2 regions of the Levilactobacillus namurensis genome follow, and region 1 is predicted to be linked to the other one. Evidence: predicted binding sites of a transcription regulator. Region 1 holds the regulator's gene; the other holds the start of a gene.
What was found. Region 1 encodes LexA, which represses DNA repair genes until DNA is damaged. Its sites were predicted from a motif close to CNAACANNTGTTNG; they were not measured.
Positions count from the first base shown of each region.

Region 2: the regulator LexA is predicted to act here: its motif matches at 2,700-2,713, upstream of xerS (tyrosine recombinase XerS).

Region 1 covers NZ_CP134159.1:1,565,440-1,569,870, reverse strand. The annotation lists gene ppsA (phosphoenolpyruvate synthase) at 1-2,122, shown strand, start outside; gene lexA (transcriptional repressor LexA) at 2,295-2,924, opposite strand; gene RIN67_RS07500 (DUF896 domain-containing protein) at 3,123-3,371, shown strand; gene RIN67_RS07495 (YneF family protein) at 3,472-3,699, shown strand; gene RIN67_RS07490 (ABC transporter ATP-binding protein) at 3,843-4,431, shown strand, end outside.
Region 2 covers NZ_CP134159.1:1,395,468-1,399,898, reverse strand. The annotation lists gene RIN67_RS06725 (helix-turn-helix transcriptional regulator) at 1-559, shown strand, start outside; gene RIN67_RS06720 (PLDc N-terminal domain-containing protein) at 546-770, shown strand; gene RIN67_RS06715 (ABC transporter ATP-binding protein) at 763-1,689, shown strand; gene RIN67_RS06710 (ABC transporter permease) at 1,886-2,425, shown strand; gene xerS (tyrosine recombinase XerS) at 2,727-3,791, shown strand; gene RIN67_RS06700 (hypothetical protein) at 3,996-4,124, opposite strand; gene RIN67_RS06695 (Tex family protein) at 4,278-4,431, opposite strand, start outside.

The DNA of each region.
Region 1 (4,431 bases):
GATGCCAGATGATTTAGCTCAGAACATCAAGCAGGCCTACGCCGACTTGGCTAAGAAGATGGATCAAAAGGATCCGTTTGTGGCCATTCGGTCATCTGCGACGGCGGAAGATTTACCAAACGCATCGTTCGCTGGGCAACAAGAGTCTTATCTGAACATCAAGGGCGCCGCAGACGTGGTAAACCGGGTTCAGGAATGCTACTCCTCGCTCTTTACTGATCGGGCAACTTACTACCGGCACAAGCAACACTTCCCACACGAGAAGGTTGCGCTATCTGCTGCCGTTCAAATGATGGTCTTCTCCAAGGCTTCGGGGATTATGTTCTCCGTTAACGTTGCCAACGGGGACGACTCCAAGATCGTGATTGACACGATTCGGGGCCTGGGCGAGTACATCGTGTTAGGGAAAGTGACGCCTAACCACTTTGTTATCGACAAAGACTCTATGAAGATCGTTGAACGTAGCGTGGTCAAGCAGACCATTCAACTGGCCCGGGAAGCAACTGGTGGGACCAAGGAAATTGCCGTCCCTGAAGCTGAACAGGACCAGCAAGTGCTGACGGATGACCAAGTGATTGAATTAGCTGGCTACGTTAAGGCCATTGAAAAGCATTACGGTTGCTACATGGACATGGAATTCGCTTTGGATACGAATACCAACCGGTTATGGATCGTTCAAGCGCGTCCAGAAACCGTTTGGTCTCAAAGAAATAAGGATAAGCAAGGACACTCAACTGCAGGAGATGATAGTGTGGTTCAGGAAGCTGATGCAAAGATTGCTGTTCGCGGATTATCTGCGAGTCCTGGTGTCGCCAGTGGTGTGGTTCATGTCATTGACAACCCTGAAGACATTGACCAATTCAAGAAGGGTGAAGTCTTAGTCACGTTGATGACGTCACCTGACTGGGTACCGGCAATGAAGAAGGCGGCGGCCATCGTGACCAACAATGGTGGGATGACCTGCCACGCGGCCATTGTTTCCCGTGAAATGCAGATTCCATGTATCGTAGGGACCAAGAGTAAGGGGACTGCCGCAACGGACACCTTCAAGACGGGTGACGTGGTTACGGTCGACGCAACCAACGGTATCGTCTACGAAGGCAAGGTTGCCAGCCTGCTGAAGAAGAATGAACCAGCCCAAGCCGCAGGGGGCCAAGTGGTGGCTGCCGAGACCTTTGCGCCGACGGCTACCCGGGTCATGATGAACTTAGGTGACCCTGACTTGGCTGAAAAGTATTCAACGTTACCCGCTGATGGGATTGGGTTGATGCGTGAAGAGTTCTTATGGACCACCTTTATTCACGAACACCCACTATACTTGATCGAACAGGGGCACCCAGAAAAGGTCGTCAACATGTTGGCTGACGGGATCTCCAAGGTTGCTCGGGCGATGGCACCACGGCCGATGGTTCTGCGGTTATCCGACTTTAAGTCCAGTGAATACCGGAACTTAAAGGGTGGCGAGAAGTATGAACCACACGAACCAGCAGACTTATTAGGCTGGCGGGGTGCTTCCCGGTACTACGATCCGAAGTACGTGGAAGCCTTCAAACTGGAATTAGCTGCGGTCAAGAAGGTGCGGAACGAGTTTGGCCTGAAGAACTTGAACGTGATGATTCCATTCGTACGGACCGTGGATGAAGCTCGGAAAGTCACGGACATTATGGCGCACGAAGGCTTGGTTCGGAATGCCGACTTCAAGGTTTACATGATGGCGGAAATTCCATCTAACATTATCTTGGCGGACAAGTTTAACGAGTTCGTTGACGGATACTCCATCGGTTCGAACGACTTGGCCATGTTGATCTTAGGCTGTGACCGGAATAACGATACGGTAGCACGGCTCTTTGATGAACGGAACTTAGCCGTTAAGCGGGCAATCAAACACTTGATTAAGGCTGCCCACAAGGATGGTAAGACGGTCTCGATTTGTGGACAAGCACCATCCGAATACCCTGAATTCACGAACTTCTTGATTCAATGCGGGATTGATTACGTTTCCGTTAACCCTGATATGGTCAAGCAGACCAAGCGGAACGTGGCTCACTTCGAACAACGGATCTTACTGGACAAGGCGACTGGCCGCGGACTTCAAGATCCAACAGACTATGACTGGGAATAAGCCCAAGCGTTGGCTGAGGTCAGCATAGCGAGTTAAGGGTAAACTAAAGGACCACCTAGATGGGTAAATGAACGCGTCTAGGCGGTCCTTTGGTGTCACAAAAACAAACGGCAGATTGAACGGGTTGTTCCCGTTCAATCTGCCGTTTGTGACTAGCATAACGATATAGTGGTTAGTGCACGTCGTCCCGGAACAGGCCAACGACCCTTCCTAGGATGGTGACTTGATTTAAGATGATGGGCGCCATGGTATCATTTTCGGGTTGCAACCGGAAATGGTCGGCTTCCTTAAAGAATCGCTTGCAGGTGGCCTCGTTCTCTTCGGTCATTGCAATGACGATGTCGCCGTTATCGGCGGACCGTTGCCGACGCACGATAACTTGGTCGCCGTTTAAGATGCCGATGTTGATCATACTCTCGCCACGAATCGTGAGCATGAAGAGCTGATCATCGCTATTTTCAAATTCGGGTGGCACGGGGAAGTAATCCGTGGCTTCTTGAACGGCCAGGATGGGTTCCCCGGCAGTCACCGTTCCCAGAACGGGAATCTGTGTCTGCTGTTCGTGAACGCCGAGTTCTTCCAAACCGGCAGGGGTGACTTCCAAGGCCCGGGGCTTGGTAGGGTCCTTAGTCAGCAACCCCTTCTTTTCCAGACGGGCGATGTGACCGTGAACCGTGGAAGTTGATGACAGGGAAACCGCCTCGCCGATTTCTCGAACGGTTGGGGGATACCCTTTTTCGTTGACCCGTTCCCAAATGAAGCGCAGAACGGCAATTTGTTTACTTTCAGAAGCTTTGCTCATCGTATTGCCACCTCGTTCGTCATTATTCGTCTGAATCGACTTAGTTTAGCCCAATTTTAGCATAGCTGGCGAACGTTTTCAAACAGATGTTCGGCCTAATAAGTTGAATTCTGAAATTAACCCTGATATTATAGGTTGTGTTTTAAAACTTACAATTTCACCCAGTGAGGTGAAGAATTAAAGGAGCGCGGCTATTTCATGACTGAAACCACGATGGACAGTTTATTAGTCCGGATTAATGAATTGGCCCACAAAGCGAAGGGTGCGGGTCTCAACGAAGATGAGAAGGCTGAACGGGCCGATCTGCGGCAGAAGTACCTGAAGCTGTTTCGGGAGAGTTTCCGGAGTCAAGTTGAGATGATGCAGGTCTACGATAAGAACGGTAAGGAAGTTACGCCGGAAAAGGTCCGTCAAGTTCAACGTGAAAAGGGCTTACGGAACGATTAGTGGGTTAAAGAGGGGGTCTTTTTGAGATTCGCTCTTTTATTTTGTCTTAAGATTGTGTAAACTTGGTTAATGAATGCTGTTAGTAAGGGAGGGAATCGTCTTGGCAACTTGGATCTGGATTTTGATTGTAATCGTCGTGGGACTGGCTTGTGCCTTTGGGGGCTTCTATGGCGCACGACGTTACATGGAAAACTACCTGAAAGACAATCCGCCTATCAGTGAAGATCAATTACGAGTAATGATGTTACAGATGGGGCAAAAGCCATCTCAACGGAAACTCCACCAAATGATGAACGCGATGAAGCAACAATCTCGCAAATCAAAGTAGACTTCATGATCAAGAAAGACTCGCCGTCAGCGTTAGTTGAACGGGGAGTCTTTTTGATTGTCATTAGAAAGAATTGCGTTAGACTGGAAAGAGTCTGCTATAATGAAATTCTAATTGTATTTTAATTTAAGGAGGGATCGCGCTTGAGTATCTTTAAGAAATTGTCATGGTACTTTCGCCTAGAATGGCGACGGTATCTGATTGGGGTCATTGGGCTGTTGCTCACGGCAATTATCGCGATCATTCCACCACGGATTATCGGCAACATGGTGGATAGTATTCACGGCCGGACCATGACGGGAACGCTATTGGCCGTTGATTTGGCTTTGGTCGTGGGCGCGGCGATTGCGCAGTACCTGACCCGTTACCTGTGGCGGAACGCCATTTGGGGTGGCGCGGCACACTTGGAACAACTGCTGCGGGACCGGTTGTTTCGCCACTTTATGAATATGGACCGGACGTTTTATCAACGTTACCGGACGGGTGACCTGATGGCCCACGCGACCAACGACTTGGAAGCCGTGCAGCGGGTCGCTGGTGGGGGAATCCTCCAGTTTGCCGATGCCATCATTACGGGGGGGACGACCTTGATCGCGATGATGACGTTGATCAACTGGCGCTTGACCTTGCTGGCAATCGTGCCTTTTCCGTTCTTAGCAGTAGTTTCGTGGTACCTGGGACAGAAGATCCACCGGGCGTTCGGCCGGTCGCAAGCGGCTTTTTCACGCTTAA
Region 2 (4,431 bases), 170 kb from region 1:
CCTTCCCGCAGAGAATTTGATTGCAACGGCGTATCAGATGCAGCATGATACCGAGAAAGCTCAGGCGGTCTACCAAAGTGCCATGTATCAGCACGCTAGCGTGGGAATGAATTACTTTACGAATTACTTGACATTGTTGACCGCAGATTCGGCTAAGTTTACTGAGACGTACCGTCGGGGACAAGCCTATGCGGAGGTCTTTAAAATGGCCACGCTGAATCCCTTGGTTTACCTGAACTTTCTGCTGGCAACCATTATGGGATTAGCCCAACAGCAGCAGACCACCATGCTTTTTCGGGTACTGACGCACTACGTTAACGTCTTAAGCCGCACAGAGTTTCCACCAATCTTGCATGGGGATGCGTACTTCGACCAGATTGATGATTGGCTGGACAACCTCGATAGTGGGCACCAGACGCCGCGGAATGCTACGATGGTGCAACAGCAATTAGTTGACATTATTCAGCAGGATCCCACTCTAGCAGCTTACCGGAATGACGAGCGTTGGCTCCCTTTAGCCCGAAAATTAAAGGAGGTAGGTCAACATGGACCTCAATGAAACACAATTCTTAATCGATTATTGGCCAACCTTACTACCCGTCGCCATCTTGGAATTAGGCTTGATGTTTGCCGCGTTAAAGCATATCTTTCAACACGCACGGTACCGCTTCGGTAATCGCGTGATGTGGGTGGTTATTGTGGTTGTCTTCCAGATTATTGGTCCCGTTACTTACTTTACCTGGGGGAAAGGAACTACGAGCGATGAGTGATAGTGATCTCTTAACGCTGCACCATCTTCAAAAACGTTACGGCTCGCGAACCGTATTGCAAGATTTAAACTTTAAGATTCCACGTGGTTCAATCTTTGGGTTGGTGGGCGCTAACGGTGCTGGTAAGACGACCACCATGCGGCTGATTCTAGGACTGGAGAAGGCCGATGCTGGGACTATCTTGATTAATGGTGAAAAGGTCCACTACGGTCAAACCAAAACGAACCGAATGACCGGGTATTTACCGGACGTCCCTGCCTTTTACGACTATATGACCTCACGAGAATATTTACGCCTATGTGCCGACCTGACACACGTCACTAATGCCACGGTCAAGATAGAGAACACGTTAGCCCTAGTTGGTTTAGAAGAGGTGCATCACAGAATCCATGGCTTTTCTCGGGGGATGCGGCAACGTTTGGGGATTGCCCAAGCGTTGCTTAACGATCCCGAACTTTTAATCTGCGATGAGCCAACTAGTGCGTTAGATCCGGCTGGACGAGCGGCATTTTTAAACCTCCTTTATTCGCTGAAGGGCCGAGTGACCGTGCTCTTTTCAACTCACATTCTTAGTGACGTTGAACGTATTAGTGATTATGTCGGAATCTTACACCATGGGCGTCTGGCTGCTTGCGATACCCCAGCCCATTTACACGCAACGTACGGCCGACATCAAATGGCGTTAACGTTTGCGACTGTAGCGGAAACCCGCCGGTGTGCCACGCACTTCCAGGCGCCATGGCACGATTGTACGGTCACCATAACGTATCAGGGAAGTTATGTTGCTGAGGCTCACCAGGTTTTTCAAGACTTACTGGCAGTAAAATTGATGCCGGTAAGTCTGCGGCGGGTTGACCCGACGCTCGACCAAATCTTTATGGAGGTGACGCAAAATGAGACCCCTATCCGTGTTCTTTAAGAAAGAACTCTTGGAGACCTGGCGGACCCGGCGATTTGGGATCTTGACCGTAGTGTTTCTCCTATTTGCGTTAATGAGTCCGCTAGCTGCCAAGCTAACTCCTGATCTTTTACGATTAAGCCTAGGAACGGCCGTTAAGCTACCGCCCCCAACGTCGGTTGATTCTTGGACCCAATTTTATAAGAATATTTCTCAAATGGGCATCTATATCATCGCAATTTTGTTTGGGGGAACCGTGAGCCGTGAACTCGCCGGCAAAACCTTAGTAAACCTGGTGACTAAAGGGCTTCCCCGGTGGGCAGTCATTATCGCCAAGTATTTGTGCTTACTCAGTCAGTGGCTAGTCGTTATGGCTGGCGCATTCTTTACCACCTGGGGATACACGACCTTTTACTTTTCCAATCGTCAAAGTCCCCATCCAGTTGCGGCCTGCTTACCGTTATTAGTCTTTGGGGCCTTCTTTTTAGCAGTTGTCCTGTTCGGTTCTACTTGGGGACGCCACACCTATGAGGGATTGCTATTTACTTGCCTAGTGATGGCAATCTTATTCCTGGTGAAGCTTTTAAAACGAGCCCATAACTTTAACCCTGTCTCCTTAATTGGTGATAATGTCGCCATTCTTCAGGGGAATTTGTCTCTAACAAAGCTGTTTCCTGCTATGGGCGTAGCGCTAGGCCTGACCTTAATTTTAATCGTCAGTAGCGTGGTCTTGTTGAATAAGAAAGCTTTAGTCTAGCCTCATTGGCTAACAAAAAATGCCCGCCATTCCTACGAATGGGCGAGCGTTTTTAAAATCTAAGAAACTCCGGCTTGCTAATCAATTTCTCTGAATCAGGTTATTAGCATCTCTTAAACTCTAATGAATGACTATACAGGGATGGTTGGCAAAAGTCAACCCCTTTTATGATGTTTATTGGTAATTTTTCTAGTTAACGATAGTCGCTATCTTTTGCAGGACACAGCTAAGCGATTGCATCATCAGACATTATTCGGTATGATAGAGAGTAATCAGAACATATGTTTGGAGGCCTGCATCGATGGAGAAGCAACACTATTTAAAGCTCATTGACGAGGAACTCGCCAGTGCCCCCTGGTTCGTTCAGGAATATTACCAGGCCAAGGCGACGATCCCCCTATCCCCCGCTACGCTGTATCAATATCTGACGGAGTTTCGCCGCTTCTTTAACTGGCTGATTAGCGAAGGTATCGCATCCGTTAGTCGACCGGCCGATATTCCGCTAGAGCTATTGGCCCATTTAAAGAAAGAAACGGTCGAGTTATACAAATCGGCGCTGTTAAACCAGACTAAGCTAACCGGTGCGCCCGGTAGTCGGTCCCACCCGACCATTAACCGCTCGTTAAACGCCCTCTCGTCGCTTTTTAAGTACCTCACTGAGGATACGGAAGACGAGCACGGCGAAGCCTACTTTGACCGTAACGTGATGCACAAGATTGCACTGGTTCGCACCAATGAGACCTACGCGACCCGAGCAGCCAACCTAAAGACTAAGTTGATGCTGGGAAATACGGATCACGACTACTTAGACTTCATTGACCACAAATACGAGAAACGGCTGACACCCGCCCAACGGCGCTACTTTAAGCGTGATAAGCTCCGGGACCTGGCCATCAACGCCCTATTACTGGGAAGCGGTCTACGGGTCTCTGAAGCGGCGAATGCCGACCTTCGCCACCTAAACCTAAAAACGCAGACGATTGGGGTCGTTCGAAAAGGTGGCCAACGCGATACAGTGCCCATCGCACCTTGGACCATCCCCTATATCCAAGCGTACGTCACGCAGCGCCAAGCGCTCTACCACGCCGCCAAGGATGACCGGGCCCTCTTCTTAACCATTTACCGGGGACAAGCCTCACGCATGCAGGCGAACACCATGGAAAAAATGGTTGCCAAATACTCAGCGGCATTCAAGGTACGAATCACCCCGCATAAGTTACGGCATACGTTAGCGTCTAAGCTGTACCTAGCGACGAAAAACGAGCAGTTGGTAGCCACCCAGTTAGGACAAAACTCAACCACCGCCACGGGGCTATACACGCACATGATTGACGAAGAACAGCGTAACGGGTTGAAGAAACTTTGATGTGAATCGTCACTTATAGTGCCCAAGCGTCTAAGCGAATTTAAAAATCGTAAAGTAAAGGCATCTTAAAATTTCAAGCATGATCAAAAATCGCTCGCTTCTCTTCACAGAGAACCGGGCGATTTTTAGTGACGAATTATTGAATTGGCGACCCCTTTTTTCGAGTAGCCCGGGGTCCCCCGTCTGATCAGGGCTTAGGACGGCTTACTTATTGAAGATTTTTGGTCCCTTGCGCATGTTCTTACGATCGTTTTTTGCAACGGTCTTTTGCTGGTTGTGGCCGTTTTGTTTCTTCTTTTCGATGAGGGCCATCATTTTTTCCTTTTGAGTCATGTAATTGTCACCGCCTTATGGAGTTATCGAGAGTGATTCTGTAAACATCAATCGAAGACGCTAAATTTACAGGGTGCTTCCCATCATAACAGATTAAAGAATCCTTGCAATGGGAAGTCCTGGTAACCGGTGACGATGATCAGCCACGCCTGCCTAGTCCTGCTGCGCTTGGCGCATGGTCAGCTGGATTCGTTGACGCTGTTCATCCACGCTAAGGACCCAAACAGTTACGATGTCCCCAATGGTCACCACGGTGCTGGGGTCACTCACAAAGTGATCGGCCAGTTGTGAGATGTGCACCAAACCA